3 regions of the Alteromonas sp. RW2A1 genome follow, and region 2 is predicted to be linked to each of the others. Evidence: predicted binding sites of a transcription regulator. Region 2 holds the regulator's gene; each other region holds the start of a gene.

Region 1 (5,502 bases), 1.6 Mb from region 2:
AAACTGTTCACCGCGGTAATCAGCCTCTTCTAGTTTATGCTGTTGGATCATCGTGCCCATAGCACCATCAAGCACTAAAATTCTTTCCTTTGCTGCACCGGCTAAACTTGCCTGTGCATTTGAATCAAAAACGTTTTTCACTCATTACCTCTTTGGCTGTGATTTTTCAGCTAACTGACTCAGATCGTAAGGTGTAGTTTGGTAAACGTAATAGTTTAACCAATTTGTAAATAACAAACTTCCATGAGAGCGCCACTGAACTATTGGCGACTTGGTTGGGTCGTTGTCAGTGAAATAATTTTTAGGTATCGCCGGGTTTTGACCCGAGTTCAGATCCCGTAAATATTCATCTTTCAACGTCTCTGCTTCGTACTCAGGGTGTCCGGTGACAAACACCATTCGCTTGTCTTCAGACGCTACAATATAGGCTCCAACTTCATCCGACTCGGCTACAACGTTAAGCCCCTCTACACCGTTATACAGTGAGGTATCGATATGGCCATAGCGAGAATGTGGCGCTGAAAATGTTGGGTCGAACCCTCTGAGTAATTCGTTGTTCGGGTCGTTGACGTTATGCTGATAAACACCTGAGAACTTTTCTTCTCGCAGCTGCCGCGTTACACCGTAAAAATGATACATTGCTGCATGTGCAGCCCAGCACAAGTAAAGCGTAGAATTAACGTGACGCTGAGCCCACTCTAGGATTGTTGTCATATTATCCCAGTATTTCACGTCTTCATAGTCGAGTAGCGCAAGGGGGGCACCAGTTACAATTAAACCATCGTATTTTTTGTTCGCCACACTGGAAAACTCGTGATAAAACGCATCCATGTGCGACTGCGGCGTATTTTTGGGCGCCTGATTGTCAATACGAATAAAATCTACATTGATTTGAAGGGGAGTATTCGACAGCAAGCGCAGCAGCTGCACTTCAGTCTCAATTTTGTTTGGCATTAAATTAAGAATGCCAACTTCAAGAGGGCGAATTTCCTGACTTGATGCTCTATCCATATCCATGGTGAATATATTTTCACCCAGTAAAACATTCTGAGCAGGAAGTTGCACAGGAATACGGATTGGCATAATTAACTCCAGTCGAAGATTGCGATGACTGTATTGTGGCGAATACTATGAATATGTCAACATCTTTACGTCTAGACGTCTAAACAGAAAGTGAGTGCCTGCCGAGAGTGCTACAAAAATTAGTTATCCGCTAGCGCACTGAAGGTGAGCAATTAACGGCTCATATATTCGTGATATTCACTATTTTTGCGACTTGTGAACCATTACCAACATTTCGGCTTCAGCACGAGGTATATCACAAGACTCTATGATTTCTTCTATACTCGCACCTTTTTTAACTAAATCTGCAGCACGCTGATATAACTTTAAAGAAGGATCTTGAAATTTGAGGTCGCGAACCTGACTTTCCAGCTCTTGTTGCTTTTCTTCAACGCGTTGTAAATGCTTGCTTATTACCAAACTTCTCGCCTGCGCTTCTGTTTGTTGGTTATTCGCATCAGTTACTTTTGTTGACATCACTGCAAGTTCGCTTGTCATGCTACCCTGCAATTCTTTTAACAACCCAGCCGTGCGGCGTAAGTTTGCATATAACACGCAAGTAACCGCAATAAGCCCAAGAAGGACAACAGCAATGATAATTTCGACAAGAGAAGGAGCAGCAAGCTGCAAATCCATGTGCTACACACCTAACTGAGGAAGAGATACAAAGAAAAAGCTGACGCAATCAGCGTCAGCTTCGCTTTAAATTAAATACTACTTAGTTCATCCCATTCTTCGTCGCTTAGTAACTTGTTCAAGTCAACAAGAATAAGAAGCTCGCCATCGCGATTACTAACACCTTGAATGAACTTAGCACTTTCTTCAGTGCCCACGTTAGGCGCACTGTCGATTTCAGAAGATTTCAAGTAAACCACTTCTGCTACGCTGTCCACCAGTATGCCGACCACCTGCTCGTCTGACTCGATAATAACAATTCTGGTGTTATCGGTAACTTCCGTAGGCGGTAAACCAAAGCGCGCTCGCGTATCAATAACGGTAACCACGTTACCACGCAGATTGATAATACCCAAGACATAGTCAGGCGCGCCCGGAACCGGTGCTATCTCGGTATAACGCAGGACTTCTTGTACCTGCATAACATTAATACCGTATGTCTCATCACCTAGGCGATACGTCACCCATTGAAGGACTTCATCGTTGGTGTCCGTACCGTTATTTTTCATTTTTTCATCGCTCATGAACCTGGCTCCCGTACTATGGCGTCTGGTCGTTGCTGCCTAAGCCTTTGTTAAGCATAGATATTAATTCTTCAACGTCAATTAATGCACACATCTTTTCTTTAACCATCCCTGCTAACCAAGGACGTTTACCTGTAGATTCGCGCCATTTGACATCATCTTTTGTTAAATTAACGGTGTTTACCAGCTTTTCGCTAGCCAACCCCCATGCACTTTCTCCCAACATGATTAGGTAACGATAGTCGAGAGATTCAGCAAGTGCCTCGTTATATTTCTCTGGCATCACCCACTTCGCTGAGTCTACTACATTCAGTTTAGACTCTCTGTGTAACATTACACCCATAAACCAGTCTGGTTTTCCAAAAAGTGGTGCAATTTTATCAATTTGGTGGATACCACCAAGCGTAGTTAATGGAACCGCAAGCGTTAAACCCGCCACCTCAAAGAATAATGCTTGAAAGCGAAAATCTAGACTATCCTTTAATGCAATTTTTGTTTGCGCATGTGCGGCGTTTTCATCTGCTGGAGTGATATCGTCTTCAACACGAGTTTCTCGTATTTGCACTTCTTCAATATTCAGCTCATCTTCTACAGCAGTGCTTTTTTCTGACGCTACCGCAGGCTCAATTATTTCAACATTCTGCGAAAGTGGCACATCGCATTTGACCACAGGTTCATCAGCGATATGCTGTGATGCCTGCTCTAAAAGTTTAGCAGCTCTTACCGTTGCATCATCCACTTCCACATTATCGGACACCACCTGATTTGCACTGATATCTACGGATACAGCGGGCTCTTTCAGCAGGCTATCTAGGTAGTCTTCCATAACGTCTTCACGGGCAAATGGAGATTGCTTACTCATTGCTATTTATTTCTCCAACTCTTCGAGCAGTTTTCCATAAGCTGCGACGCCTCTGGTTTTGGGATACGCCGCTGATATTGGTAATTGAACCAAACTCGCATCTCGAAAATGCGTGTCTACCGGAATAACACCATGCCAAACTCGTTCACCGTAGTCGTTCATCAATCGCTTTCGCGATGCTAAAGCGGCATTTGTTCTTTTATCGAACATGGTTGGAATAATGCACGTATCGAAGGATTTACCTAGGGAACGCCCCATTATTTCCATTGTGCGGATCATCCTATCCAACCCCTTTAGCGCTAAATATTCTGTTTGCGTGGGTACAATCACCTTATCGCATGCAGCCAGAGCATTCACCATTAGAACACCGAGTACGGGCGGGCAATCAATAATGGCAACGTCGAATTCATGATGGACCTTGGCGAGTGCTTTTTTCAGCACCAACCCCATACCCTGTTCGCTTCCCATGGTTCTATCGAGAGTGGCAAGGGCCATAGTTGCCGGTAAAACATAAAGATTATCTAGCTTTGTTGGGCACAAGCAATCCATTACGTTATCGGCAGTAAGACTACCGGACTTGATAAAAATATCGTAAACAGATTGACTTAGCGCCTCAGCATCTATGCCAAAATAATAACTGAGCGAAGAGTGGGGGTCGGTATCAATCAACAGTACCCGCTTTCCTTGCTGCGCTAGCAAGCCGCCCAAGCTTACCGTGGTGGTTGTTTTTCCTACTCCACCCTTTTGATTCGCGACTGTCCACACTTTCATGACAACAAACCCACTAGGCTATCCATTCACTACATCATTTCAGTAAGAATACAGCTGCTCATATCATCAACATTTATATTTTGAGTCGAGATATTTGCCACAGCAACCGCTTGGGGCATTCCGTACACCACGCAAGAGTCTTGATCTTGGGCCCAAATTGTAGCGCCCTTTTCTTTAAGCTTTCTGCAACCCTCTCGACCGTCTGCGCCCATTCCCGTTAAGATAATGCCTAAAACATCTCCAGAGAAAGCTCTCTCTAACGAACTGAATGTCAAATCGACACTAGGCTTGTAATTTACTTTATCTGCAATGCTTGCATCTACAATTGAAATCTTTTTCTGGGCGCCAACAGTCTCTATTAGCATTTGCTTACCGCCGGGCGCTAAATAAGCTTGACCGGGCATGAGAATGTCACCGTGCTCAGCCTCTTTTACGCTGATATCACAATTCGCGTCTAGGCGCTGGGCAAATGCTGTGGTAAAGGTTCCGGGCATGTGCTGAACCAACAGAATTGGATATGGGAAGTCTGCTGGTAAAGGCATAAGCACCTTCTGCAGCGCTACTGGACCGCCCGTTGAGGCACCAATAGCTAAACATTTATACCGCTTCCCTGTCGCCCTGACCGAAGAAACAGTTGGCTGCTTTGCCGCGTCTTTGTGCCCAGAAAGTAAACCTGACGTTTTAAAAAACGCCTGCTTAGGTGCGTTAGGCGGTAATCTACGAGTTTCCTGTGAGCGAAATGTTGGACGCTTTAACCCAATTCCTCTACGCGCAATGAGCCTCACTTTGGTACACAACAAACGTGTCGCATCTTTGCGGTCTTGCGATATATCTTCAAACTTTTTAGGAAGAAAATCGAGTGCACCGGCTTCAAGGGCATCAAGCGTTGCTTGTGCCCCATGATGTGTTAATGATGAAAACATGAGAATAGGAATAGGCTTTTTTTCCATAATCGCCTTTACAGCAGAGATACCATCCATAACGGGCATCTCAACATCCATTGTAATTACATCGGGAGCCAACGCGTCAATTTTATCTAGTGCGTCTCTACCATTTCTCGCTTCACCTACAACCTCTAACTCTCTGTCTTCGTCTAAAATTTCTCTCACTCGACGACGATAAAATGTAGAGTCGTCCACGACCAGGACTTTAAAGACCATGGATTACTGTTCCTATTGTTTGTAAGCCTTTGCTATTAAGATTTCTGTTAAGGCTTACGAGCATACCGTTTTAGAAGGCTCGGAATATCTAAAATAAGCGCAATACCGCCATCTGACGTAATTGTTGCGCCTGCCATACCAGGTGTTCCTTGCAATAACGCATCAAGCGGTTTAATGACTACCTCTTCTTGACCTATTAGCGCATCAACCACAAAACCCACTTGGCGAGTGCCCACCTGAACCACAACCACGTGGCCTTTTTCTCTATCTATTGATTTTTGGCCTCGAATCAGCCAATCGCCAAGGAAGAAGAGCGGTATAGCTTTTGAGCGAACAATCATGGTTAGCTGGCCATCAACTGTGTTGGTCTTTTTGATGTCCATATTAATAATTTCGCTTACTGAGCCCAGGGGCAAAGCGAAGGTTTGTTTACCCACGATGATCATAA
Region 2 (5,502 bases):
TACGCCTTCTTTGGCTAATACCTTAACTTGATCCATAGCGATATTGGCTCCAATGAGGTTGCGGGTGGCCTGGTCGTCGGCGTCTAGCCCGTCGAACATTTTGTGAAGCCATCCAGGCACGTGAACATTCGTAAAGCCTGCAAATTTAACCAGGGTTTGATAATTTGTCACAGGTAAAATGCCCGGTACTAAATCCAAATCAACACCTGCTGCGGCAGCGCGATCTCTAAAACGCAAAAATACACTGGTGTCGAAGAAGAACTGAGAAATAGCCTCTGTAGCTCCTGCTTCTGCTTTACGCTTCAAATTGAGAAGGTCAAATTGCGCATTTGGAGCTTCTGGGTGTTTTTCGGGATAGGCAGCAACAGAAATATCGAAGTCGGCTACATCTTTTAATAATGCCACTAGGTCAGAGGCATACATCTCTGTTGTGTCAACACCTGCAGGAAGGTCCCCACGTAACGCTACAATGCGACGAATACCTGAATCCCAGTAGTCTTGCGCAATTTGTTTAAGCTCTTCTCTGCTTGCATCAACGCAAGTTAAATGAGGAACCGCAGAAACCCCGGTTTGTTGTTGAATTCGCTTTACTACATCGTGGGTTCTATCGCGCTCGCCGCTGTTTGCACCATAGGTAACCGACATGTAACTCGGTTTGAGAGGCGCTAACCGCTCTACCGATTTCCATAATGTTTGCTCCATGGCTTCCGTTTTAGGAGGAAAAAACTCAAAAGAGACGTCAATGTCACGCAGCTCCGATAAGGACTGGTTGAGTGCATCAATGCCTTGTGCGTAAGAAACCATGTATAATTCTCTCTGATAAGCTTTTTATAGACGTTTAGACGGCTAAATTAAAGAATATATGTCTAGACGTCAAGAGGTTTACACTGCTCAATTGACCTTTTCGTGAACTTGTTTAGAATTTCACGTTATAACACAACTAAAATAAAACCGAGTTAGTACAATGGCAGAATGGAATGGTAAGTATATACACCCCTACGCAGAGCACGGTAAAAAAAGCGAACAGGTAAAAAAAGTCACTGTTTCTATACCCATTAATGTGTTGAAAGCGTTAACGGATGAACGTACCCGTCGTCAAATTAATAATTTGCGGCACGCCACTAACTCAGAATTACTCTGCGAAGCGTTTTTACACGCGTTTACAGGTCAACCGCTCCCCAACGATGATGACCTTCGAAAAGATAACGCTAATAGAGTACCTGCCGAAGCTAGAAGAATTATGGAAGAAATGGGCATTGATCCTAGCTTTGAAAATGAGCCCACCGAAGAGTAATTTTCAACACTTTTCACACGTAATAAAAAACGTCGCCCTGTTTTAAAGTAATACCTGTAAAGTAATACCCAGTGACACATCAAACGGTATAACTTTACAACGGGGCGGCGTTATCATCGAGAGTATTTAATAAATTTACTCTCGGTTATTCTTCTGATGGTTTCGAAATTCCCGCAACACCAGATTCAATAGCTGCTTTTGCTACTGCACTGGCTATGCGATCGCAAAGTCGAGGGTCCATAGGCTTAGGAATGATATAATCTTTGCCAAAGCTAAGGTTTTTGCTGTTGCTTGCTGCTAGTACTTCAGGCGGAACTTCTTCTTTTGTAATGGCGCGAATTGCTTCTACAGCAGCCACTTTCATTTCGTCGTTTATTGCGCTTGCTCTCACATCTAATGCTCCGCGAAAAATAAACGGAAAGCACAGTACGTTGTTAACTTGATTTGGGTAATCGGAACGGCCAGTTGCCATGATTAAATCATCACGTACTTCATGAGCAAGATCGGGTCTGATTTCTGGATCCGGGTTCGAGCAAGCGAACACAATAGGGTTATCAGCCATTAGCGCTAGAGTTTCCGGAGGTAAAAGATCAGGGCCAGACACGCCTACAAAAATATCTGCTCCGCGCATTACATCTTCTAAGGTACGTTTGTCTGTATTGTTGGCAAACAATGATTTGTGTTCGGTTAAGTCATCGCGGCGGGTATGAATTACCCCCTTTCTATCAAGCATGTAAATACGCTCACGCTGAGCACCGCACTTTATCAATAGTTCCATACATGCTACTGCTGCGGCGCCAGCGCCAAGGCACACAATTTTTGCATTTTCGATATTTTTTCCCTGAATCTCTAATGCGTTTAGCATACCCGCAGCCGTCACTATTGCTGTGCCGTGTTGGTCGTCATGAAACACGGGAATTTTGCATCGCTTAATAAGCTCTTGCTCTATTTCAAAGCATTCAGGGGCTTTTATATCTTCTAAGTTTATACCGCCGAATGTATCTGCAATATTGGCGACAGTATTAATGAACTCTTCAGTAGTGCGGTGCTTTACCTCTATATCAATAGCGTCAATACCGGCAAAGCGCTTGAACAGCAAAGCTTTACCTTCCATCACTGGCTTTGATGCTAATGGGCCAAGATTACCTAAACCCAATATGGCAGTACCGTTACTAATTACCGCTACCATGTTACCTTTTGCCGTATATTTATAGGCGTTATCTGGGTCTTCCGCTATCTCTCTTACCGGCTCTGCGACACCAGGACTGTAGGCAAGGGCTAAGTCATCAACACTATCTGCTGGCGTTGATAGTTCTACCCGTATTTTCCCTGGAGTTGGTTTAGCGTGATAATCGAGCGCGCGTTGTCTAAAATCTGACATGTGAAATGGTTTCCTTGAGTGTAGGGTTTTTGGTGTCGCAGCCTAGTTTGAGGTTAGCGACAATGTAACCATATTTTTAATTTACGTTAGCCAATGTCATCGCCGAACAGCTTTATGTTTTTAGTATTATCTGTTCGCCGGAATTAGGTCATGCCCTGGATAACAACTGCCCGTGTTGGTGTAAACGGAGCAAGTATCATTTACCCTAACACAGGCAATAACGGTGTACATATCTGATCAGAATTTCCACCGGTGATTTCATGTGTTTCTATATTATAAATGTAGGTGACTACAACTTGTTAGACCAGTAAGTAAACACTATATTTGTCATTCATAATTTTTATGCCGGACCTGATTTCCATATGCTTTTACTATTTTAATTTTGCCGCTGTGCAAAAATCTAAATAACAGAAATCTAAATAACAGAAATCTCGTCAACAAACAGTTAAGGCAATTATCTATGCGGATTAATGGTATAAGCTAGGCACCAGGTGCGCAATAAGAGGAGAAGTAGAGTGACTGAGCGCAAATTAATTAACGAACTCACTAATGTTTGCGAAGCCTTCAAAACCCAGGGCAATGGGTTTATATGGCTCACACACCAAGGACATTGGCGTTCGCCTGATGTTGTAGCTGTTTTCACCACTGAGCGTCAGCGCAATAATGCATTGTCGGATGGCTGGGATGAGGCGTTTATTACGCAAGTAACCATAGCCTTAGAGAGCATAAAATCTACACCCAATTCAATACGATTTGATAGTGAAGAAGCATGCGATAAACAAAGCCAAGGAGATTGGGAAAAGCACTTATCAAAACCCTTGTACCATTAGTACACCACTACCCAGTATTTCTATTTTTGTTTGATTGATACGTGCAAATAGTTCTTGTGCTCAGCCTCAAATACTAGAAACGTTTGGGGTGAGTTCAGGTGTAAGTAGTTGAGAAGAAAGTATAAAACGCTTTGAGATAAACAAAAGACAATAAAAAAGCGCCCAAAGGCGCTTTTCTTGTTCGTCACGTTCAAACGTGTTGAACCTACTTCTTGCTAAGTGCACCAAAACGCTTCTTGAAGCGATCAACACGGCCACCAGTATCAACGTTACGTTGCTTACCAGTGTAGAAAGGGTGACAAGAAGAACATACGTCTAGGTTAATATCTTTACCCATTGTAGAACGAACATTCATTACGTTACCGCAAGAACATGTTGCTTTAATTTCAGCGTATTCTGGGTGGATACCTTGTTTCATGGGATTACCTCATCATAAGGCCGTATCGCTATTCAGCCCGAAGCTAAACACCATACGTAACTTAATATTCGAATGACAGGCAGCAAATTTACAGCCCATCGCAAAAGAGCGCCGGATAATAAAGGAAGCCGAGGCTTGGATCAAGGTCTTTGTGCTGGATAAGTGAGCAAAAGTACAATGGCTTTATTATCAACGTGATTATTGTGTTTAAATACCAACACATGGCACTTTTCCTTTTTTGCTAATATTCAGCTTTTCACATTTGACGACGGAGACCTGCTCTAAAATGGCTTACCTATCTGTTGCAGTACCAGTACCGCTGCGACAATTATTTACCTATACCCATTCTACTCCACTAGAAGCAGGAGTAAGGGTGCAGGTGCCATTTGGTCCGCGAAAACTGGTGGGCGTGGTTATTGATGTAATAGATGAAGATAGCCACGAGATAGAAAACGTCAAAAAGTTAAAATCAGTAGAAGCGGTCATTGACGAGTATCCCATCGTCGATGCAGTTCTACTCAAAATGGCACAATGGTTGTGGCAATACTACCATCATGCGCCGGGCGAAGTGCTGCACGCTATGTTGCCGGTGCTATTAAGGAAGGGAGAAAAAGCTCAGCTAGTTCCTGAAGAAAGAGTAAGGCTCACGCCTGTTGGCGAGCAATCACAATCAAATACATTATCCAGAGCACCCAAGCAAAAAGCCTTTTTTGAGGCATTGCAAACATCGAGTTTGTCGGCCCAGCAAAGCAGAAAGTTATATGGCGCACCGGCAGTTAAGGCCGTTATCGATAAATCGCTGGCGGAAATAGTTGAAGTTGTACCTGAACTAATACCAAAGGGCTGGCTATCAACAATGAAGGTAGCGCAAAAGCCCACGCCAGATACCGAGCAATCTGTCGCCATAGCGGCGCTTAATCGCCAGCAGGGTAACTTTGCAATAAGTCTGCTAGAGGGCGTAACGGGCAGTGGAAAAACAGAAGTCTATTTACAAGCAATAGAGCCACTATTGTCCGCGGGTAAGCAAATTCTCATTTTGGTACCAGAAATTGGGCTCACTCCGCAAACTGTATCTCGATTTGAAAAGCGTTTTAATATTGATGTAGGCGTTCTGCATTCCCAGCTTTCCGACAAGGCGCGCCTGCGAGTATGGCAACGCGCCAGAGCCGGAGAGCTGGGCATAATTATTGGCACGCGCTCTGCTATTTTTACGCCGCTCAAAACGCCCGGTATGATAATTGTTGATGAAGAGCATGATGAATCGTTCAAACAACAAGATGGTCTTCGTTATCACGCGCGAGATCTAGCGGCGATGCGGGCAAAACAGCACAGTATTCCTTTGCTGTTAGGCAGCGCTACTCCAGCATTAGAAAGCTTGAATAATGCCCTTAGTGGACGCTATGCGCATTTGCATTTAACGCGCAGAGCGGGTGGAGCCCAGCATACGCAGCTTCATGTACTTGATGCTAGAGAGCAGCCCCTGCACTACGGTATATCGCAAGCGTTACTCACCATAATGCGACAGCATATTAATGCTGGAAATCAAGTGCTGGTATTTGTAAATAGAAGGGGGTACGCG
Region 3 (5,502 bases), 500 kb from region 2:
ATGGGTTTGACCTTCGCTTAATGAATCTTTGAACGAGCTCATACTGTTACTCCTATCATTACGGGTGGGTTGATGTTCGTGCTAGTAGAGCAAGTATAGGAGAGGAAGCCACACAGATATATACAGATTTAGTAAATCACTATTTCATATTTGTAATAATAAACCTATCATTACTACTTTAGGGCGTATTTTTGCGCATAGGGTGCAGGTGGCGAACGTAGGAGAGAAATGAAAAATTTAGACGGTATTGTTGAGTTTTGTAGCGTGGCTAGCGTAGGCAACTTTACTGGTGCCGCCAATAGATTGGACACCTCGGTGGCACAGGTGAGTAGAAAAGTAGCGACCTTAGAAAAGCGTTTAGGGGTGAAGTTGCTTCATCGCACCACGCGTAATGTCTCTCTAACAGAGGCGGGAAAGCTGTACTTTGAACAAACAAACCCTGCGCTATCTGTGTTAGAAAACGCGCAACTGTCTGTAAGCGCATTACAGCAATCGCCACAAGGACTAATAAAGCTAACCGCTCCTGTCGCCTTCGGTGAAGCGTTTATCGCGCCTTTGCTCAATCGCTTTCTTGAAACGTATTCTGGCATAAGCATACAGTGCGCATTTTCAAACGATACATTAGATATTGTGGAGCAAGGCTTAGATTTGGCAATACGTATTGGGAAACTGGAGGATTCTTCGCTCATCGCAAAAAGACTGGCTACCCGTCAACTTTATGTGTGTGGCAGCCGTGAATACCTTCAAAATAATTCAATACCCACGTCACTCGAAGATTTAAAACAGCACAGTTTACTTGTTGGCTCTCAGCCTTACTGGCGCTTTTTAATCAACAATGATGTTCAAACCGTTAGTGTTAGCGGCAGAGTACGATATAACAGTGGAAACGCCCTAAAGGCTGCGGCAATTAACGGACTAGGACTTACGCAATTACCTGGTTTTTATGTCAGAGATTCCATTGCACAAGGACAGCTTGTGGAGGTCTTACCAGATTACAAAGACAAGCAAGAGGCCATATGGACGGTATTTCCTTCTAATCGCAATGTGGCACCCAAAATTCGATTACTTGTTGATTTTTTGTCGGAAAACCTGACAGACGACAGATAAGGCATGGCAAAAATTCATGTTTTATACCTAAAAAGGAAATGATTTCACTTAAGTGTTGCACAAACTGAAATACAGTGTGGTGAAAACTGCGGTTGACAGATAGACGTCTATACGGCAAATTGAAGCTATGAAAAAGATTCTAGCGATTCGCACCACCATGATGTTTATTACCACCTTAAATAGGGCGGTCGGTGACTAGTGCAAATACGCAAAAGACAACGAAAGCCCGCCTCAAACAGAGCGGGCTTTTTTTTACACGTTTTAGCATGCGCAACCTTAAGGAGTAGCATATGAAAGTCTTAAAGTTTGGAGGGTCTTCTCTTGCCGATGCACCGCGTTATTTGCGGGTTACAGAGATTAGCATGGACACTCACCAAACCGACGGTGCTGCCGTAGTTCTCTCGGCCCCCAAAGGCGTAACCAACGCACTTTCTCTATTGTGCGAACAAGCAGCAGCGGGTGAAGACTTTCAGCCATTACTCGATAAGTTAAACGCGACAGTAACCGGTATCGCGAATAGTTTAAATGAAGAGTTAGATGGCTTTGAATACAACAGCGTTATTGCGTTTATTGACAGCCATTTAGCAGTATTGAAAAAACATTTGCAGGGCATCAATCTACTTGGTGTTGCACCTGACAATGTAGCAGCGGGCATATTGAGTATTGGCGAGTACATCTCTGTGACGCTATTCAGTGCCATACTTTCTGCCAAAGGTGTAAAAAATCGCATTATCGACCCAGTAACCTACATTCTTGCTGACGGTGAGTATCTAGACAGTATTGCCGACGTAGCATTGAGTAAAGCAAGATTTACCGATGTTCCAGTTGATGGCAGTGAATTTTTAATCATGCCTGGGTTTGTTGCGGCGAATGAAGAAGGCCAGAAAGTAACCTTGGGTCGCAACGGCTCAGACTATTCAGCCGCTATTTTGGCTGCGTGTATCGATGCAAGCTGCTGTGAAATTTGGACTGACGTAGATGGCGTCTACAATGCTGATCCTAACCAAGTTGAGGGCGCAGTTTTACTCGACAAGCTTACGTATCAGGAAGCCATGGAGCTTTCCTACTTCGGCGCAAAAGTGCTGCACCCTAAAACAATAGGCCCTATTGCTCAGCACCATATACCATGCCTTATTCGCAATACGCTAAATCCTGCTGCTCCTGGCACCTTAATCAGCAATGAGAAAAGTGAAAAATGGACATCGGTGAAAGGGATATCTCAGCTTGATAACGTCACCATGTTCAACGTTGCAGGCCCCGGTTTAAAAGGAATGGTGGGTATGGCAAGTCGCGTATTCGAAGTGATGTCGAATGCCAACATATCTATTAGTTTAATCACGCAGTCGTCGTCTGAGTACTCAATTAGTTTTTGTATTCAAAGCAAAGACGCCAACAAAGCGCTAAATTTATTAGAAGACGCGTTTGCACTAGAGTTACAAAATCAGTTGCTTGACCCTATTGAAGTACGTCACGACTTAGCCATAGTTACGCTTGTGGGTGATGGCATGCGCCAAACCAAAGGGCTTGCAGCGCGTTTCTTTAACTCTTTAGCTCAGGCGAGAGTGAATAACGTAGCAATAGCACAGGGGTCTTCAGAGCGCTCTATTTCTACGGTTATAGAAAGCAAACGGGCGAAAAAAGCGGTGAAAGTTATTCATCAAAATTTCTTCTCAGACAGACATACCATTGACGTCTTTCTTGTAGGATGCGGAAATGTAGGCAGTGAGTTGTTGGCGCAAATTGCCAAGCAGCAGCCAGCTTTATTAGCGCGAAACGTGCAGCTTCGTGTTTACGGCATGGCAAACAGCCGCAAGCTGCTGCTCAACAGTCAGGGTATTGATTTGAGCAGCGACTGGAAAGCGGCATTAGAAGCTGCTGGCGAAGGTTTAAGTGTTGAGCGTCTCTATCAATTTGTGAATGACAATAGTCTGGTAAACCCAGTTATTGTTGACTGCACTAGTCATGAAGCCATAGCTAACCAATACGTAGATATGATGGAAAGCGGATTCCACGTTGTTACGCCGAATAAAAAGGCCAACACATCAGCAATGGAATACTACCGCAAACTTCGTAAAACGGCACAAGCAACAAACCGTCAATATCTTTATGAAACAACGGTAGGCGCAGGCTTGCCAGTTATTGATAACCTGCAAAAATTATTTAGTGCGGGCGACGTATTACACAGATTCGAGGGCATATTGTCAGGTAGCCTTTCTTATGTTTTCGGTAAGCTAGAAGAAGGGATGACGCTGTCTCAAGCGACAGAAACAGCGAAGAAAAACGGCTTCACTGAACCAGACCCAAGAGATGACCTAAGTGGAATGGATGTGGCGCGTAAGTTATTAATAATGGCCCGTGAGGCCGATTTGGCACTTGAACTAAGTGATATAGAAATAGAGTCGGTGCTGCCATCTGGCTTCGCAGAATCCTGCTCAGTTGATGAGTTCATGGCTCAACTGCCAGAGCTAGACAGCGAATTTGCTAAGCGCGTTGAAAGTGCTAAGTCTGAAGGGAAGGTATTGCGCTACATTGGCAGTATCGAAGATGGGAAATGTAAGGTAAGTATTCAAGCTGTACCTGCAAGCAACCCGCTTTCACAAGTAAAAGACGGTGAGAACGCGCTCGCTATTAACAGCGATTACTATAATCCTATTCCCTATGTAATACGCGGCTATGGCGCTGGCGGTACAGTAACTGCCGCAGGTGTGTTTGCAGATATTCTGCGCACTATGCCGTGGAAACAAATGGCTTACTGAGTGTTTAAACGAAGCATTTAAACAAAGCTTTTAAAAAGAGTTTTTTAATATGAAAGTAATTCGCGCTTATGCGCCAGCTTCAATAGGCAACGTCAGTCTCGGTTTTGATGTTCTTGGCGCTGCCCTTGCACCCGTCAACGGCACTAAACTGGGTGATGAAGTAGAAATAGCATCTGCTGAGCAGTTTTCTCTTGAGACTGTTGGTGCGTTTGCGCACAAATTGCCCGGCGACGCAGGCAGTAATATTGTCACCAAGTGCTATTACTACTTCTGCGAAAAAATGGAGAGTGAGGGCCGTCAGTTAGCACCTGTTGCCATTACTTTGCACAAAAATCTTCCTATTGGCAGCGGGCTTGGCTCGAGTGCAAGCTCCATCGTCGCTGCTTTTGCGGGGCTTAATGCTTACTTTGATAGTCCATTTGACGACAACACTCTACTTACTATGATGGGGGAGTTAGAGGGGCAGATAAGCGGCAGCATTCATTATGACAACGTGGCGCCATGTTTTCTTGGCGGCATGACGCTGATGACGGGAGCTACCTCTCCGGTAACCCTGTCTTTACCCCTTAATGATGAATGGTATTATGCGATATGCTATTCAGGAATTAGTGTGTCGACCGCGGCGGCAAGAGATATTCTTCCCAAGCAGGTGGATATGTCAACTGCACTCACATTTGGCAGACAGCTTGGCGTATTTGTACATGCACTTCATGAAGGTGAGTTTTCACTTGCCGCATCGGTAATGAAAGATGTGATTGCAGAGCCGTATAGAAAATCTTTGCTTCCAGGGTTTGACGAAGCTAGAGCATATAGCGACAGTGAGGGAGCATTGGCGTTTGGTATTTCTGGCTCTGGGCCAACCGTATTCGCAGTTTGCAATAGTAAGGCGCAAGCTGAAAAAATTGCGGACTATTTGAGTTCAAATTACATACAAAATGAAGATGGTTTTAGCCATGTGTGTCAGGTTCCTAAGCTCGGTACACTTATCACTAGTGAGTAATTGCAGTAGGCTGGACGCAGCGCCTATTTAGGCGCACTAAGAATTAATAAAGGTAAAGAAAGTGGAATTGGTAAATTTAAAAGACGCATCAGACACGGCAAGTTTTGCAGAAGCAGTAAAACGAGGCTTAGGTAAAAACCAAGGCCTGTATTTCCCTGAAACAATTCCAGCGCTAGACGACATAGATGGTCTACTGGAGAAGCCCTTCGTTGAGCGTAGTATAGAAGTATTACGCACGCTTATTGGCGATGAACTAGAAGAAGGCGAGCTTAATGCTATTGTTGAGACCGCATTCTCATTTGGCGCACCGGTAGAAAAAGTGAATGACAATGTGTATTCACTCGAACTTTTCCATGGTCCCACACTGGCGTTTAAAGATTTTGGCGGGCGCTTTATGGCGCAAACCTTATCTCGCATTAGTGAGGGTAAGCCAATCACCATTTTAACCGCTACCTCAGGGGATACTGGTGCTGCCGTTGCTCATGCGTTCCACGGCATTGATAATATCAACGTGGTAATTTTGTTTCCCAAAGATAAGATAAGCAAACTACAAGAAAAGCTATTTACTACGTTGGGCGATAATATTCATACAGTTGCGGTAGAAGCCGACTTTGACGCCTGTCAATCACTGGTTAAAAC

The links. The regulator MetJ, encoded in region 2, represses methionine synthesis genes. The targets are predictions, from matches to a motif close to TAGACGTCTAGACGTCTA.
Region 1: the regulator MetJ is predicted to act here: its motif matches at 1,148-1,165, upstream of metA (homoserine O-acetyltransferase MetA).
Region 3: the regulator MetJ is predicted to act here: its motif matches at 1,208-1,225, upstream of thrA (bifunctional aspartate kinase/homoserine dehydrogenase I).

The regions. Positions count from the first base shown of each region.
Region 1 covers NZ_CP018031.1:2,173,977-2,179,478, forward strand. The annotation lists gene BM528_RS18385 (homocysteine S-methyltransferase family protein) at 1-141, opposite strand, end outside; gene metA (homoserine O-acetyltransferase MetA) at 145-1,083, opposite strand; gene BM528_RS09815 (DUF2802 domain-containing protein) at 1,264-1,698, opposite strand; gene BM528_RS09820 (chemotaxis protein CheW) at 1,770-2,261, opposite strand; gene BM528_RS09825 (chemotaxis protein CheW) at 2,278-3,123, opposite strand; gene BM528_RS09830 (ParA family protein) at 3,130-3,894, opposite strand; gene BM528_RS09835 (protein-glutamate methylesterase/protein-glutamine glutaminase) at 3,924-5,054, opposite strand; gene BM528_RS09840 (chemotaxis protein CheA) at 5,102-5,502, opposite strand, start outside.
Region 2 covers NZ_CP018031.1:3,741,970-3,747,471, reverse strand. The annotation lists gene metF (methylenetetrahydrofolate reductase) at 1-804, opposite strand, end outside; gene metJ (met regulon transcriptional regulator MetJ) at 965-1,294, shown strand; gene BM528_RS16510 (malic enzyme-like NAD(P)-binding protein) at 1,440-2,675, opposite strand; gene BM528_RS16505 (hypothetical protein) at 3,191-3,505, shown strand; gene rpmE (50S ribosomal protein L31) at 3,711-3,923, opposite strand; gene priA (primosomal protein N') at 4,210-5,502, shown strand, end outside.
Region 3 covers NZ_CP018031.1:3,239,852-3,245,353, reverse strand. The annotation lists gene BM528_RS14420 (S-(hydroxymethyl)glutathione dehydrogenase/class III alcohol dehydrogenase) at 1-42, opposite strand, end outside; gene BM528_RS14415 (LysR family transcriptional regulator) at 229-1,107, shown strand; gene thrA (bifunctional aspartate kinase/homoserine dehydrogenase I) at 1,398-3,863, shown strand; gene thrB (homoserine kinase) at 3,913-4,863, shown strand; gene thrC (threonine synthase) at 4,925-5,502, shown strand, end outside.